3 regions of the Streptomyces sp. NPDC001941 genome follow, and region 2 is predicted to be linked to each of the others. Evidence: riboswitches for the same ligand, from Rfam matches in the RefSeq annotation. Region 2 holds a riboswitch; each other region holds the start of a gene.
What was found. A riboswitch is a leader RNA that binds a small molecule or an ion and turns the genes downstream of it on or off. The one in region 2 is predicted to bind cyclic di-AMP.
Positions count from the first base shown of each region.

Region 1: it holds a riboswitch for cyclic di-AMP, as region 2 does, so the genes downstream of both, ABT160_RS21405 (M23 family metallopeptidase) here and ABT160_RS12740 (transglycosylase family protein) in region 2, are expected to answer to the same signal.
Region 3: it holds a riboswitch for cyclic di-AMP, as region 2 does, so the genes downstream of both, ABT160_RS35265 (M23 family metallopeptidase) here and ABT160_RS12740 (transglycosylase family protein) in region 2, are expected to answer to the same signal.

Region 1 covers NZ_JBEOYE010000031.1:4,381-9,682, reverse strand. Annotated here, with positions in the region: gene ABT160_RS21415 (SIMPL domain-containing protein) at 1-287, opposite strand, end outside; gene ABT160_RS21410 (SGNH/GDSL hydrolase family protein) at 535-1,326, opposite strand; gene ABT160_RS21405 (M23 family metallopeptidase) at 1,526-2,467, opposite strand; cyclic di-AMP (ydaO/yuaA leader) riboswitch at 2,472-2,634, opposite strand; gene ABT160_RS21400 (patatin-like phospholipase family protein) at 3,010-4,002, opposite strand; gene ABT160_RS21395 (peroxidase family protein) at 4,006-5,302, opposite strand, start outside.
Region 2 covers NZ_JBEOYE010000013.1:88,877-94,178, reverse strand. Annotated here, with positions in the region: gene ABT160_RS12760 (Ppx/GppA phosphatase family protein) at 1-705, opposite strand, end outside; gene ABT160_RS12755 (DUF501 domain-containing protein) at 702-1,238, opposite strand; gene ABT160_RS12750 (FtsB family cell division protein) at 1,268-1,744, opposite strand; gene eno (phosphopyruvate hydratase) at 1,829-3,109, opposite strand; gene ABT160_RS12740 (transglycosylase family protein) at 3,530-4,216, opposite strand; cyclic di-AMP (ydaO/yuaA leader) riboswitch at 4,220-4,384, opposite strand; gene ABT160_RS12735 (LysM peptidoglycan-binding domain-containing protein) at 4,656-5,302, opposite strand, start outside.
Region 3 covers NZ_JBEOYE010000076.1:19,657-24,958, reverse strand. Annotated here, with positions in the region: gene ABT160_RS35270 (M16 family metallopeptidase) at 1-1,140, shown strand, start outside; cyclic di-AMP (ydaO/yuaA leader) riboswitch at 1,359-1,514, shown strand; gene ABT160_RS35265 (M23 family metallopeptidase) at 1,529-2,299, shown strand; gene ABT160_RS35260 (GntR family transcriptional regulator) at 2,542-3,207, shown strand; gene ABT160_RS35255 (HPr family phosphocarrier protein) at 3,426-3,707, opposite strand; gene ABT160_RS35250 (bifunctional acetate--CoA ligase family protein/GNAT family N-acetyltransferase) at 3,871-5,302, shown strand, end outside.

The DNA of each region.
Region 1 (5,302 bases), on a different contig from region 2:
GCCAGCAGCGCCTCGGCGGCGGCGCTCTGGGCGTCCAGCGCCTCCTTGGCGGACGGCCGGGTGACGTCGACGCCGAGGGTGACCACGGACATGTCGGGCGCGGCGCTGGCGCTGCCCTCGCCGGTGACGGTGACGGTGGTCGGCTGCGGCGCGACGGCCGCCGCGGCGGGGGCCACCGACTGCTGCGCGGCGACGGCGGGCGCGGCGCCCGCCACCAGCAGGCCGCCGGCGACGACGGCCGCGGCGAGCGAGTGGGCGGCGAGGGCCTTGGGCGTGCGTACGGTCATCGTCAGGGTCCTTTCGGCGGGGCGCCCGGGAGGCGGCGGAGCCGCACGGGCCCCGCGCGCACATCCCAGCACCGCGCGCGCCCGGGGCGTGAGCGCCACTCCTGCCCTGTCACCTCTCCGTACCAGCGCGCCGCCCGCGCACGCCGGAAGGCCGTTCGGCGTACCAGCGGACCATGTGCCCGCAGAGGGCCGGAAGGCCGCCCTCCGGTGCTCGCGCACCGGACCGGGCGGCCTTTTCCGCGGTCCCCTACAGGGGGAGGAGGTCGGGGCGCTTCGCCGCCACGTGGTCCCCGGAGCTCTCCCCGCGCAGCCTGCGGCCGATCCACGGCACCAGGTGCTCGCGCGCCCAGTGGATGTCGTCGCGCCGCACCTCCAGGGTGCCGCGCGGCGGCAGCGGCGGCCACGCCTGGTCGGGGTCGGCGGGCACCGGGAGGCCGAGCACCTGGGCGGCGCGCAGCGCGACCCGGGTGTGGCCCTCGGCCGACAGGTGGAGCCGGTCGCCGTCCCAAGCCCGCCTGTCCTGCACGGACTTGAGGGACCACAGGTCGAGGACCGGGCAGCCGTAGCGGTCGGCGACGGCCCGTACGTGACCGTTGTACGTGGCGATCTTGCCGCGCAGGTGGCGCAGCAGGGCCACGCCGCGGGTGTCGAAGCCCGTGGTGATCATGACGGTGCCGACGGCCGAGCTGAGGTCGGCGACGGCGCGCTCGAAGCGCTCGGCGACCTCGTCGGGGTCGGTGCCGGGGCGGATGATGTCGTTGCCGCCCGCGCAGAAGGTCACCAGGTCGGGGGCGAGCTCCTTGGCCCGGGGGACCTGCTCCTCGACGATCTGGTCGAGGAGGCGGCCGCGCACGGCGAGGTTGGCGTAGCGGAACGCGTGCTCCGGCCGGCGGTCCGCGAGCAGCACCGCGAAGCGGTCCGCCCAGCCGACGAAGGCGCCGTCGGGGCCGGGGTCGCCGACGCCCTCGGTGAAGCTGTCACCGATCGCCACGTACGACCCGAATGCGTCTCTGTCTCTGGATCTCGAATCGTCTGCCACGTGCACACATCTTTCCCTTACGGATGTGACCTACGCGACCGTAAGGAGGGGTTGACGCGGGGTGAGATTCGCCACCGGTCAAGTTTCCTCCAAGCAGGAATACGGGCCGGCGCACGCCGAGGGGCCCCGCACGCGGACGCGTGCGGGGCCCCTCCGTTCGGGTGGACGGCGCCGGCGGGCGGCGCGGGTGGACGGTGCGTCAGAGGGACGCGCCGTGCTGGCGCAGGTACGCCACCGGGTCGATGTCGGAGCCGTAGTCGGGCGAGGTGCGCATCTCGAAGTGCAGGTGCGGTCCGGTGACGTTCCCGGTGGAGCCGGAGAGGCCGATCCGGTCGCCCTCGCCGACGCTCTGGCCGGCCGAGACGGAGAGCGAGGAGAGGTGGGCGTACTGGGAGTAGTTGCCGTCCGCGTGGCGGATGACGACCTGGTTGCCGTACGCGCCGCCCCAGCCCGCGGAGACCACGGTGCCCTGGCCGACGGCGTGCACCGGGGTGCCGCTGGAGGCGGAGAAGTCGACGCCCGTGTGGTAGCCGGAGGACCACATGCCGCCGGAGGCGCGGTAGGGGGTGGTGACGCCCGCGTCGACGGGAGCGGTGAAGCCGGAGCCGCCGCCACCGCGGGCGGAGGTCCGGGTGTTCTCCGAGCGCGTGGCGCCGGAGGAGTCGTCGGAGTCGTCGGAGGCCTGCGGCGCCGACGGGCGCGGCTGCTCCTTCGGGGCGGTGCGCTCGGCCTTCGGGGCGGCGGCGCCCGCGGGGGCCTTGGCACCCAGGGTGAGCTTCATGCCGGGCAGGATCAGGGACGGGTCCCCGCCGACGACGGTGCGGTTGTCCTCGTACAGCTTCTGCCAGCCGCCGCTGAGCCGCCGCTCCTCGGCGATCTTCGACAGGTAGTCGCCGCTGACGACGGTGTACGTGGTGGCCCGGGTCTTCGCCGGGGCCTTCGCCGCCACCTGGGCGACGGGCTTCGCGGCGGCCCGCTGCTGGACCGGGGCGGGCGCCTCGGGGGCGGCCTGCTGCGCGGCGTGGGCGCCGGTGGCGCCGATCAGCGGGAGGGCGAGGGCGGCCCCGCCGGTTCCGGCGGCGGCGAGGCCGCGGCCGAGCGGACGGGCCTTGGGACGTCGGTGCTTACCCTTCGCGGGCATGGGGCATTCCTCTCCGGCGCCTGCGAGGTGAGCTGTCGGGTTCGGGCTGGAGGTGCCCGGCCGTACGGAATTCCGTACGGCTTAACCCCGAGCCGTCCGTGGGTACGGAAACGGCGTTCTACCTGGGTCCCCCGCTCCTGCCACGCGTGGATGGGTGCGAATTCCGGGCGGCGGCAGGATTAGGCGGTCCGACCGGATTGACGGTGACCGTAAACGAGCGGGACGGACGGGAACAAGCGGTTCGGCGAATCCCGCATTCGAACGCGGGACTTTACCCCCGGATTACCGTCACCCTCCGTGGATTTTCGATCTTCGCGGTTCGTCGATCGCGCTTGTCGGCACGGTATTCGGCGCACCGTGCACCAGCACGCAACGTCACGGGTATGAGCCTGCTCACGTGCCCCGGACCAATTGAGCAGGGACCGGGGCACGATGGAGTGAATTCCAGGAAGAAGGAAGAAGGTCCCCAATCGGTCATATACGGATAGAAGGTTCAGACACCCCGCCGGAGGGCCGGGTGCGCCGCGGCTCAGGAGAACGGGTCAGGAGTGGTCCGTCCCGCGCCAGTACCGCACGAACTCCACGGCGGTCCGCCGCCCCTCCTCCACCAGCGCGTCCCGCGCCCGCGCGCCGATCGCGAAGTCGGTCACGCCGACGCCCGAGCAGTCCACCGCGATGGTCCGCTCGCGCACGCCGGGCCGGTCCAGGTGCGTCTGGTCGCGCCCCACCAGCGCGGTGGTCACCACCTGCTGCGCCAGCTGGAGCGGCGGCCACATCACCCGCGCGGCCAGCGGGAACAGCTGGGCGATCCCGGCGGGCAGGTCGGGCAGGATCCGTACGCCGAAGGACGGCCAGCGGCTCGGCCGCCCGTCGGTGCGGTCGAAGATCTCCACCGCGAAGTTCGACAGGCTGCCGCCGTCCACGAGGACCGAGGACTCCCCCGTGACCGGGTCCCGCAGGGAGCACGGCCGGAAGTAGAACGGGATCGACAGCGAGCAGCGCACCGCGTCCGCGACGACCTGCGCGTCCGGGTCGAGGTGGAAGAGCCGGTAGTCCCAGGGCAGCCGCAGCAGCCGCCCCCGGGTCACGTCGGTGACCAGGACGACCAGCTTGTAGCGCTGGTCCTCGGGCAGGTCCGCCGACGCCCCGGGGTCCTCGTACCGCAGGTCGCCGAAGGTGCGCACGCCCAGCTCCGCCAGTTCGCGCTCCAGCCAGTCGCGGATCCAGGCGCCCCGGTAGGCGCCGCTCGCCCCGGCCAGGCCCACGCCCTCGCTCAGCAGCGGGACCCCGGGCGGCAGCCGGTCCGGCACCCGGGCCAGGTCCAGCCGCTCCACGGCCGCCCGCAGCTCCTTGGCGCCCGCCCCGGCCGCGACCAGCGCCGCGGCGATCGCGCCGACCGAGGTGCCGGCCGCGCGCGGGAAGGCGTAGCCCTCCTCCTGGAGGCCGATGACCGCGCCCGCGGCGCCCAGGCCGCGCACGCCGCCGCCCTCCAGGACCAGGTCGGCGCGGGGCGCGCCGGTGGGACCGGTCGCCACGGCCTAGCCCTCCCGGCCCGCGACGCGCCAGGGCGCGAAGGCGTTCCGCACGCCGCTGAGCGCGGTGCGCAGTTCGGGGTGGTGCCTCAATAGCACGGTCAGCATGGAGTTGTCGTCGATCCAGCGCATTCCGGCCTTCGAGTACACCTCGGGGGTGTAGTACTCGGTGAAGAACCGGTCGCTGTTGAGGCGGCGCGACGCCATCAGGATGAAGATCCGGAATGCCGTGTCGCTGAAGGCGAATCCGGCCGGGAGTTTCTCCGCGTACAGGCCCACCTGGAGGTCGACCCTTTCGATGTCGCCGGAGTAGAGGCGTTCGATCTCGCGCGCCCATTCCTTGTTGTCCGTCAGTTCCGCGAAGTTCCGGGCGGGCTTGAGGTGCAGGAGCCTGCGGAACTCGTTGTAACGGGGCACGCCGAGTTCCCGGGAGCGCAGGATGTCGGTGGCGGCCAGGTCCTGGAGGTGCCCGTCGGGACGCTCGTACTCCTGGAGGAACCGCGGGAAGTTGTGCAGGGTCACCAGGCCGGGCGGGAGGGTGCCGAAGCTGTAGAGCAGGTCGGCGGTGGAGACGGACTGCAGGACCTTCAGGGCCTCGGGGCCCGCCAGTTCGCGGAACGTGGCCTCGCGCAGGGTGCCGTCGTCGCGCGCGGAGCGCAGGTGCCAGTCGTCGCGGACGAGCGGGTGCATGCGGTAGACGGCGACGAACTCCTCGGTGAGGGAGAACGGGATGCCGTAGTGGTCGGTGGCGGTGCCGGGGATGCCGCTCACCACCTCGGAGGCGCTGATCCGGCCGAACAGGTCGTGGACGCGTTCCCCGGCCAGGCCCCACCAGTTGGTGCGCAGGGCGGTGACGGTGGTGGGGTGGCTGATGACGGCGGGCGTCCACTCCACGGTGTGGATCTTCGCCAGGAGCGCGGAGTTGACCAGCCGCGCGCGCTGGAACAGCTCCTCGTCGTCCCAGCCGGGGTACTGCGCGTGCAGGTGGTCGCAGATCGCGTTGTGCTCCTTGGTGAACAGCGTCTGGAGCAGGACGAGTCCGAGCCAGAAGCCGGGCGACCGCGAGGGGTCGCGGGTGGTGTCGGCGGGGAACGGCAGCCGCCCGTCCTCGGTCAGCCGCAGCCTGCCGTGCTCGCCGGTGCGCAGCGCGCGCAGTTCCTCCTCGCCGGTGCCGTAGATCTGGGAGGCGTCCCACCAGTGCGAGAGGACGTTGACCCGGGTGTCGGGCGTCCCGGCGGGCGCGTGCGGGTCGCGGGTCGGGTCGTCCGGGGTCCGCATGATCCGCATGGGCTGCTCGGGCCAG
Region 2 (5,302 bases):
CCGGCAGTGGTGGATGCGCGCGGAGTCGTACTCCTCCAGGCCCAGCGCGATGGCCGCCACCGTGGTCACCGAGCCAGCCAGGCCCACCAGCGTGTCCGCCTCACGCAGCGGCACGGCCTCCTCGGCCAGGTCCAGCGCGGCCCGCACGTCGGCGCGGATCGCGGCGACCTCGTCGGCCGACGGCGGGTCGTGCCGCACGTGCCGCTCGGTCAGCCGCACGCAGCCGACGTCCACGGAGCGCGCGGCGCGCACCTCGGCGCCGCCCACCACGAACTCGGTGGACCCGCCGCCGATGTCCACGACCAGGTACTCGCCCTGGCCCGCACCCAGCTCCTTGGTCGCCCCCGTGAAGGAGAACGCGGCCTCCTGGTCGCCGGAGATGACCTCGGGCTCCACGCCCAGGATCTCCACCACCCCGCGCACGAAGTCGTCCCGGTTCTCGGCGTCGCGGGAGGCGGAGGTGGCCACGAAGCGGACCCGCTCGGCGCCGTGCTCCCTGATCACCTCGGCGTAGGCCCGGCAGGCGGCGAAGGTGCGCTCCAGCGCCTCGGGGGCGAGCCGGCCGGTGCGGTCCACGTCCTGGCCGAGCCGGACGATGGTCATCCGGCGGTCCAGGTCGACCAGCTCACCGGTGGCCGGATCGGCGTCGGCGACCAGCAGGCGGATGGAGTTCGTACCGCAGTCGATGGCGGCGACCCGGGTCACTCGGACTCCTCCTTCGCCCCGCACGGGCTCACGCAGGGGCCCTTGGCCCACCACTCGGGCAGCATCGCCAGCGCCTCGTCGCCCAGCGGGTTCACGCCGGGCCCGGCGGCCAGCGAGTGGCCCACCAGGACGTGCAGGCACTTCACCCGGTCCGGCATGCCGCCGGCGCTGGGGAAGCCCTCCAGGACCTCGATGGCGTCGCGGCGGGCGATGTAGTCCTCGTGCGCGGCCCGGTAGGCGGCGGCCAGCTCGGGGTCGGTCGCGAGCCGGCCCTGCATCTCCTTCATGACCCCGTTGGCCTCCAGCGTGCCGATGGCCGAGGCCGCGCGCGGGCAGGTCAGGTAGTACGTGGTCGGGAAGGGCGTGCCGTCGGGCAGCCGGGGCGCGGTCTCCACCACGTCCGGGTTGCCGCACGGGCAGCGGTGCGCGATGGCGCGCAGGCCGCGCGGCGGGCGGCCGAGCTGGTCCTGGAAGGCCGCGACGTCCGCCTCGGTGGGCTCGGTGCGTTCGGTCTGGGGAGGGGGCGTTTTCATGGCCTGCCTACTGCTTGGTGCGTGCGCGGTTACTTGTCGGTGCGGTCGGCGCTGTCCACGCCGTCCCAGAGGTTGGAGTACCAGGGCCGGTCGGCGGCGCCCTGGTCGGGGCGGCGCTGCCGGGCGGCGTCCGGGTCGACCACGGTGTAGCCGGTCTCGCCGGGCCGCACGTAGTGCAGGTGCTCGCGGGCGAGGCGCTCGACGTAGGCGGGGTCCTGGAGCCGCGCCTTCTCGTCGCGCAGCTTCTCCACCCGGGCCGCGGCGTCGGCCGCCTGCCGCTGCTGCTCGGAGATCTCGCCCTGTTGGGAGACGTACTGCCGCATGGGGTACGCGAGGGCGACGACCAGTGAGCAGAGCACCAGGGCCAGGAACGCGGCGCGGCCGGTGAGCCGGGAGCGGTGGGCCTGGCGGCGGGTCTGCGAGCGGTAGACGCGGGCGGCGGTCTGCTCGCCGAGCAGCCGGATCCTGGTGGCCGTGGAGAACCGGTCCCGCTGCTTCACGGCCACTGCGCCTCCCCTGTTACGTGCGTACGTCCCCGCACACGGTACGGGACCGAGTGCGGGGACGTACGGAACTGCGGCGGTGCGGGGTCAGCCCTTGAAGCGCGGGAAGGCGCTGCGGCCGGCGTAGACCGCGGCGTCGTCGAGGATCTCCTCGATGCGCAGCAGCTGGTTGTACTTGGCGACGCGCTCGGAGCGGGCCGGGGCGCCGGTCTTGATCTGGCCGCAGTTGGTGGCGACGGCCAGGTCGGCGATGGTGACGTCCTCGGTCTCGCCGGAGCGGTGGGACATCATGCACTTGAAGCCGTTGCGCTGGGCCAGCTCGACGGCGTCCAGGGTCTCGGTCAGCGAGCCGATCTGGTTCACCTTGACCAGGAGGGCGTTGGCCGACTTCTCCTCGATGCCGCGGGCCAGGCGCTCCGGGTTGGTGACGAACAGGTCGTCGCCGACCAGCTGCACCTTCTCGCCGAGCTTGGCGGTGATGACGTTCCAGCCGGCCCAGTCGTCCTCGAACAGCGGGTCCTCGATGGAGACCAGCGGGTACGCGGAGACGAGCTCCTCGTAGTACTCGGTCATCTCGGCGGCCGAGCGGGACTTGCCCTCGAACTCGTACTTGCCGTCCTTGTAGAACTCGGACGCGGCGACGTCGAGCGCGAGCGCGATCTGCTCGCCCGGCACGTAGCCGGCCTGCTTGATGGCCTCGAGGATGAGGTCCAGGGCGGCGCGGTTGGACTCCAGGTTCGGCGCGAAGCCGCCCTCGTCGCCCAGGCCGGTGGACAGGCCCTTGCTCTTCAGGACCTTCTTGAGGGTGTGGTAGACCTCGGTGCCCCAGCGCAGCGCCTCGGAGAAGGACTCCGCGCCGATCGGGGCGATCATGAACTCCTGGATGTCCACGTTGGAGTCGGCGTGCGACCCACCGTTGAGGATGTTCATCATCGGGACGGGCAGCAGGTGCGCGTTCGGGCCGCCCAGGTAGCGGAACAGCGGCAGGTCGCTGGCCTCGGACGCGGCGTGGGCGACGGCGAGGGAGACGCCGAGGATGGCGTTGGCGCCGAGCGAGCCCTTGTTGTCCGTGGCGTCCAGGTCGAACATGGCCTGGTCGATCAGGCGCTGCTCGGTGGCGTCGTAGCCGACGAGCTCCGGGCCGATCTGCTCGATGACGGCGAGGACGGCCTTCTCGACACCCTTGCCCTGGTAGCGGTTCGGGTCACCGTCGCGGAGCTCGATGGCCTCGAAGGCACCGGTGGAGGCACCGGACGGAACGGCGGCACGACCCGTGCTGCCGTCGTCGAGGCCGACCTCGACCTCGACCGTGGGGTTGCCTCGGGAGTCCAGGATTTCCCGGGCTACGACGACGTCGATGGACGGCACGAGCATCTCCTTCTGGGATGTGACGCATAAGAGGTGCGAGGTCTGATGGCCTTGCGACAAGAGCCTAACCGGCTCTGGGGCGTCGGCCAGCCGAGCGCCCGCCCGCTGGGACGAAAAAGGGCACAAGGGCCTGTATTACGGGGCGAAAGACAGCAAAATTACCTGCCGGTAATCAGGATGTGCCGGGCCCCGCGCAAACGAGTGCCCGCGGGCGGGAATCCCGCGGGCCGGTGATCCTGCGGGCCGGTGATCCCGCGGTCTGCTGTTCCCGCGGTCCGGTAGCCGAACAGGGAGCGCCCGATACGCGGGAACCCCGGCCCGGGGCGCATGGGGGGGGGATATGCGCGCCGGGCCGGGGTGGCCTGTCACCGCGGAACCGTGGGGCCCGTCCGTCCGCCGAGGGGCGGACCCCGGGGGCACTCAGCTCAGGTCGAGCTGCTGGCCCACGTAGATCAGGTCCGCGTCGGGGACGATGTCCTTGTTCAGGTCGTACAGCTTCTGCCAGCCGCCCTTGACGCCGTGGGCGGTCGCGATGGTGCCCAGGGTGTCGCCGGCCTTGACGGTGTACTCGCCGTCGCCCTTCTTGATGGTGGCCGGGCGCTCGCTGCGGGAGCTGCGCTCCTGCTGCTGCGGCTGCTCCTGGCGCTCGGAGCGCTGCGACTTCTGCTGGCGCTGCTGCTGCGGCTGGGCCTGCTGCTGCGAGCCGCCGTCGTCCGAGCCGCCGCCGTTGTACGAGGCACCGGACAGGCCGACGCCGCAGCTCGGCCAGGCGCCCTTGCCCTGAGAGGCGAGGACCTTCTCGGCGACCTGGATCTGCTGGGACTTGGAGGCCTGGTCGGCGCTGGAGGCGTAGTTGTTGCCGCCGTAGGCCGCCCAGGTGGAGGACGAGAACTGCAGGCCGCCGTAGTAGCCGTTGCCCGTGTTGATCGACCAGTTGCCGCCGGACTCGCACTGCGCGACGCGGTCCCACTCGCCGGAGCTGGCGGCCGAGGCGGTGCCGGCCCCCATCAGCGGGACGGCCACGGCCGCACCGGTGACACCGGCGAGCGTGGCGATGCGGACGGCCTTGGACGGGCGGCGGTGCTTGCCCTTGCTGGAAAGCAGCATGGAACTTCTCCTCACCGACGCCTACGAGGTGAGCTGTCGGGTTCGGGCTGTGAGTTGCCCGGCCGCGCGACCTAGCGCGCGGCTTCACCCCAAGCCGCTCTCGTCCTCAACGGACGGGAGGGGCACTTACCTTGGGTCCCCCGCTCCTGCCTTCGGCGCATGACGCGACGACTGTTCCCGACGTCCGGCGGCAGGATTCGGCGTACCGGTCGGCGGGGCCCGCGGTGGCGAGCGGTGACGACCGTAAACACAGACCTCCCCCGAGTTCAAAGAGGCCCATCAGGGAAATATCGCCCCTACTTGCCCTGACGGAACGGACGTTTGCGCAGGTGAGGGGCGACAGGGGCGGACCGGGCGGACGGGACACGCCAGTTGGGCAAGAGAGACCCATGTCTCACTTGCACAGAACCGGACATTCAGCCCCGAACCGCCCCGCGCATCAGCCCTCAGCGCCGTCCAGGTCGAGGCTCTGGCCGGGCAGGATGAGGTCCGGATCGCCGCCCACGACGCCCTTGTTCGCCTCGTACAGCGCCGGCCAGCCGCCGCGCACCTCGTGCGCGTCGGCGATCGCCCAGAGGTTGTCCCCGGGGCGGACGGTGTACGTACCGTCCTCGGCGCCCCCGGCGTGCTCGGCCGGGTCGGTGGACGGCTCGGCCGAGGGCCCCGCGCCGCCCGTGCCCGACGGGATCCCGTCACGGGCCGGGAGCTCACCGCGCGAGGCGTGGCCCCCGCCGTCGCGCTGCTCGTCCGTACTGCCGGGGCCGGGGGACGTGCTCGCGTCCCCCTCGGGCGCCGGGGAGCCCCGGTGCTTGCCCTTGGCCGGCGCGTCCTGCCCGTCGGCGTCCGGTCTCGGCGACGCGGACGTGCCGGAGGAGGGCTTGGCGGGCGAGGGGGTGGCGCCGGGCGCGGTCGAGCCGGAGGGCGTGCCGCCCGGCGCGGGCGTCGCGGAGTCCTCCGGGTCCGTCTCGGGGGCGCTGGTGGAGGGGCTGGGCGTCGGGGTGGCGGGGACGCCGGGGTTCTCCACGCCGCTGCCCTCGGGGGCGGTCAGGCCGGCGATCGGGGCGCAGGTCAGCCAGGGGCGGGTGC
Region 3 (5,302 bases), on a different contig from region 2:
CACAGCGCCGAGGAGTTCGCCGCCGAGCTGGAGCGCTGCGGCGCCACGCTCGACGCGCACGCGGACCACCCGGGCGTGCGGGTCTCGCTGGAGGTGCCGGTCTCCCGGCTCGCCAAGGCGCTGGGGCTGCTCGCGGAGGCGCTGCGGGCGCCCGCGTTCTCCGACGGCGAGGTGGAGCGCCTGGTGGGCAACCGCCTGGACGAGATCCCGCACGAGAGCGCCAACCCGGCGCGCCGGGCCGCCAAGCAGCTGTCGAAGGAGCTGTTCCCGGCGGACTCGCGGATGTCCCGGCCGCGCCAGGGCACCGAGGAGACCGTCGCCCGGATCGACTCCGCGGCGGTGCGCGCCTTCTACGAGGCGCACGTGCGCCCCGCCACGGCGACCGCGGTGGTGGTCGGCGACCTGACCGGGGTCGACCTGGACGCGCTGCTCGCCGACACGCTGGGCGCCTGGACGGGCGACCCGGGCGCGTCCCGGCCGGTCCCGGCGGTCACCGCCGACGACCGGGGCCGGGTGGTCGTGGTGGACCGCCCCGGGGCCGTGCAGACGCAGCTGCTGATCGGCCGCGTGGGCGCCGACCGGCACGACCGGGTGTGGCCGGCCCAGGTGCTCGGCACGTACTGCCTGGGCGGCACCCTGACGTCCCGTCTGGACCGGGTGCTGCGCGAGGAGAAGGGCTACACCTACGGGGTGCGGGCCTTCGGCCAGGTGCTGCGCTCGGGCCCGGACGGCGCGGGCGCCTCCCTGCTCGCGATCAGCGGCTCGGTGGACACGCCCAACACGGGCCCGGCGCTGGCGGACCTGTGGCAGGTGCTGCGGACGCTGGCGGAGGGAGGCCTGACCGACGCCGAGCGGGACGTGGCGGTGCAGAACCTGGTGGGCGTCGCCCCGCTGAAGTACGAGACGGCGGCGTCGGTCGCGGCGACCCTGGCGGACCAGGTGGAGCAGCACCTGCCCGACGACTTCCAGGCGCAGCTGTACGCCCGTCTCGCGGAGACGGGGACCGTGGAGGCGACGGCGGCCGTCGTCAGCGCCTTCCCGGTGGACCGGCTCGTCACGGTGCTGGTCGGGGACGCGGCGCAGATCGCGGAGCCGGTGCGGGCGCTGGGCATCGGCGAGGTGACGGTGGTCACCGGCTGACGGCCTGTCATCAGGGCGGACGGCCCGCGGAGGACCCCGGCGTGAGCGTTTCGCCGGGGGTCCTCCCTTATGTCCGGTTTGTTGGTGAGGTTGCCTGTCCGTCCTGTGGCGTGCGCTACAAAACGTCGTGTCTGTTTGGTGATTGAAAGAGGAGACGCTTAGCGTTCTGGACCGTTGGAACTGTCCGTGAGCCGTCCCCGCCGCACCCGCGGCAGCGCGGGCAGTCATCGCCGAGTCCCCGTCAGGCGCGAGCCTGGGGAGCCGGGGACCCACTCAGTCCCTGGGGTGAATCGGACGCCCTGCGAGGGGCGACCGTAGGAGACCTTCCTGCTCCGAACCCGTCAGCTAACCCGGTAGGCGAGAAGGAAGGAAAGGAAACAGCTCCTACATGGCGTTCACCCGTGCCACCGGGAAGCACCGTGGTCCGAGCCGTCTGGCGCGCCGCAGCGCCGGCGTCGCCTCGATCGCGACCATCGCCACCACCGGCGTCATCGGCACCCTCGCCTCCCCGGCGCTCGCCGCCGACGGGGAAGCCCCCTCGGTCGAGCAGACCGGACTGAACGCGGCCGTCGTCGCCGAGTCCCTCGCCGACCGCATCAACGCGCAGGCCGAGGCCCAGGAGCAGGAGGCCGCCCAGGCCCTCGCCAGGGCCAAGGCCGAGGCGGAGGCCAAGCGCAAGGCCGAGGCCCGCGCCAAGGCCGCCCGCGAGGCCAAGGAGCGCGCCGCCCGCGAGGCCGAGCGCAAGCGCCTGAACAGCTTCGTGGCGCCCATCTCCGGCAGCTACGTCTCCACCGGCTACAAGACCGGTGGCTCCATCTGGTCCTCCGGCAGCCACACCGGCATCGACTTCCACGCGGCCAGCGGCACCCCGGTGCACGCGGTCGGCCTGGGCACCGTCGTCGAGGCGGGCTGGGGCGGGGCGTACGGCAACAACGTCGTCATCCGCATGAACGACGGCACGTACACCCAGTACGGCCACCTGTCCTCCATCGGCGTGTCGGTGGGCCAGACGGTGGAGCCGGGCCAGCAGATAGCCCTCTCGGGCAACACCGGCAACACCACCGGCCCGCACCTGCACTTCGAGGCCCGCTCGGGCGAGGGGTACGGCTCCGACATGGACCCGATCGCCTACCTGCGCGCGCACGGCGTCGGCGTCTGAGCCGCACGCCCCGCAGCACCTCCCACGAGGCCCCCGCCGACCCGGCGGGGGCCTCGTGCGCTTCCCGCGCCGACCCCCGCCCCGTGCGCCCCGGTGAACCTCCGCGGCGGACAAAAGAATTCGGACGATTCCCGGGAGCCATCGGAATTCGCGGCCCGCTGTCATAGAGTCGAACAAGTGCGGTGCAGCACAATGGCGCCGTCACGACCCCGGGCCGGGGTGGACGAATTCGGAGGCTCTGTATGCGCGTTCCCGCTCACTCGGTATGCACGGCGATCCGCGACGACATCGTGTCCGGTGCCTTCGAGCGCGGCGGCCGGCTGACCGAGGAGCAGCTCGCCCGCCGGTACGGGGTCTCCCGCGTCCCGGTCCGCGAGGCGCTGCGCACCCTGGAGTCCGAGGGCTTCGTCACCACCCGCCGCCACGCGGGCGCGTGCGTGGCCGAGCCGACCGCCCAGGAGGCCGCCGACCTCCTGGAGATCCGTACGCTCCTGGAGCCGCTGGGCGCCGCCCGGGCCGCCCAGCACCGCAGCGAGGCCCACCTCAAGGTGCTGCGCGGCCTGGTCAGGCTGGGCCAGGCGCGGGCGCGCGGCGGCCAGGGGGAGGACCTGCGGTCGCTGGACGGCTGGTTCCACGAGACGCTGGCGCAGGCGGCGGGCAGCCCGGGCCTGAGCTCCCTGCTGACCCAGCTGCGGCACAAGATCGCCTGGATGTACGTGGTCGAGCAGCCGGCCCGTCCGCTGGAGACCTGGGCCGAGCACGGCGCGATCGTGGACGCGGTGGCGCGCGGCGACGCGGAGCGGGCGCGCTCGCTGACCGCGCTGCACGCCGAGCGCGGACTGCCGGCGCACCGGCTGCGCGTGAGGACTTCGCAACACGCCGTAAACAGTGCGAGCGCCCGGCATTAACAAAGGGGCCGTATACAAAGGGGGGAATTAAAGTGGGCCCACCAGTGGGGCGCGCTTTATTCACCCGGAATGCGGATACCCGTACAAGCGGCTGAGGCTGCGTGCATCCGGTGATTTCCGCGCATGAGAAGGATTTTCGCGCACGAGAAAGCCGCGACCTGCCGGAGTGGATCCGGAAAGCCGCGGCTTCCTGTGCGTACTGCGAGGGTGCCCGGGACTCAGACGGTCTCGGGGAGCTCCTCGAGGCCCTCGGCGACGAGCTTCGCCAGGCGGTCCAGGGCGGCGTCCGCGCCCTCGGCGTCCGACGCGAGCACGATCTCCTCGCCGCCCTGCGCACCCAGGCCGAGCACCGCGAGCATGGACGCGGCGTTGACCGGGTTGCCGTCGGCCTTGGCGATCGTGACCGGAACGCCGGAGGCCGTGGCGGCACGGACGAAGATGGAGGCGGGGCGGGCGTGCAGGCCCTCGGCCCAGCCGACGTTGACGCGGCGCTCAGCCATGGTGTTGCCCTTCAAGTCTTAGCGGTTGTCTAGACCAGTCTCTCACGCGTTGCGGAGTGCTCCTCACCGACCTTCGGCCCTGATCGCACCGACCATCGGCCTGTCCCACCATGCCCCGGCACGACGGCCTCCGCGACTCGTGGCCTGGCCGTACGCTGGCCCCATGCAGAGCCCGCCGGAGCAGTCGGAACACGCGTACCCCGACCACTGGGAGGCAGACGTGGTGCTCCGCGACGGGGGCACCGCCCGCATCCGTCCGATCACCACCGCCGACGCCGACCGGCTGGTCAGCTTCTACGAGCAGGTCTCGGACGAGTCGAAGTACTACCGCTTCTTCGCACCGTACCCCCGGCTGTCCGCCAAGGACGTGCACCGGTTCACCCACCACGACTACGTCGACCGGGTGGGCCTGGCGATGACGGTCGCCGGGGAGTTCGTCGCCACCGTGCGCTACGACCGCATCGACGAGCGCGGCCGGCCCGCCGCCGCCCCCGCCGACGAGGCCGAGGTCGCCTTCCTGGTGCAGGACGCCCACCAGGGCAGGGGAGTGGCGTCCGCCCTCCTGGAGCACATCGCGGCCGTCGCCCGCGAGCGCGGCATCCGCCGGTTCGCCGCCGAGGTGCTGCCCGCCAACAACAAGATGATCAAGGTCTTCACGGACGCCGGGTACACCCAGAAGCGCAGCTTCGAGGACGGCTCGGTCCACCTCCAGCTCGACCTGGAGCCCACCGACCGCTCGCTCGCCGTGCAGCGCGCCCGCGAACAGCGCGCCGAGGCCCGCTCGGTGCAGCGGCTGCTCGCCCCCGCCTCCGTCGCCGTGATCGGCGCCGGCCGCGAGCCCGGCGGGGTCGGCCGCGCGGTCCTCGACGCCCTCGGCGCGGCCGGCTTCACCGGGCGCACCTACGCCGTGAACAGCGCCCTGGAGCCCGGCCGCACCGACATCGCCGGGGTCCCCGCCTTCCGCGACGTCGCCGCGATCGGCGAGCCGGTCGACCTCGCGGTCCTGGCCGTCCCCGCCGAACGGGTGCCGCGGGCGGTCGCCGAGTGCGGCGCGCACGGGGTGCGCGGCCTGGTGGTGCTCACCGCCGGGTACGCGGAGAGCGGCGCCGAGGGCCGCGAGCGCCAGCGCGAACTGGTGCGCCAGGCCCGCAGCCACGGCATGCGGGTGATCGGGCCCAACGCCTTCGGCGTGATCGACACCTCCCCGGCGGTGCGGCTGAACGCCTCGCTCGCCCCGCAGATGCCCGCGCGCGGCCGCATCGGCCTGTTCACCCAGTCGGGCGCGATCGGCATCGCCCTGCTCGCCGGACTCCACCGCAGGGGCGCCGGGCTCTCCACCTTCATCTCGACCGGCAACCGCGCCGACGTCTCCGGCAACGACCTCCTGCAGTACTGGTACGAGGACGAGGACACCGACGTCGTCCTCCTCTACCTGGAGTCCATCGGCAACCCCCGCAAGTTCACCCGGCTCGCCCGCCGCACCGCCGCCGTCAAGCCCGTCGTCGTGGTCAAGGGCGGCCGCCACAGCGGCAGCGCCCCGCCCGGACAGGTCGTCCCCGCCACCCGGCTGCCGCACGCCACCGTCTCGGCGCTGC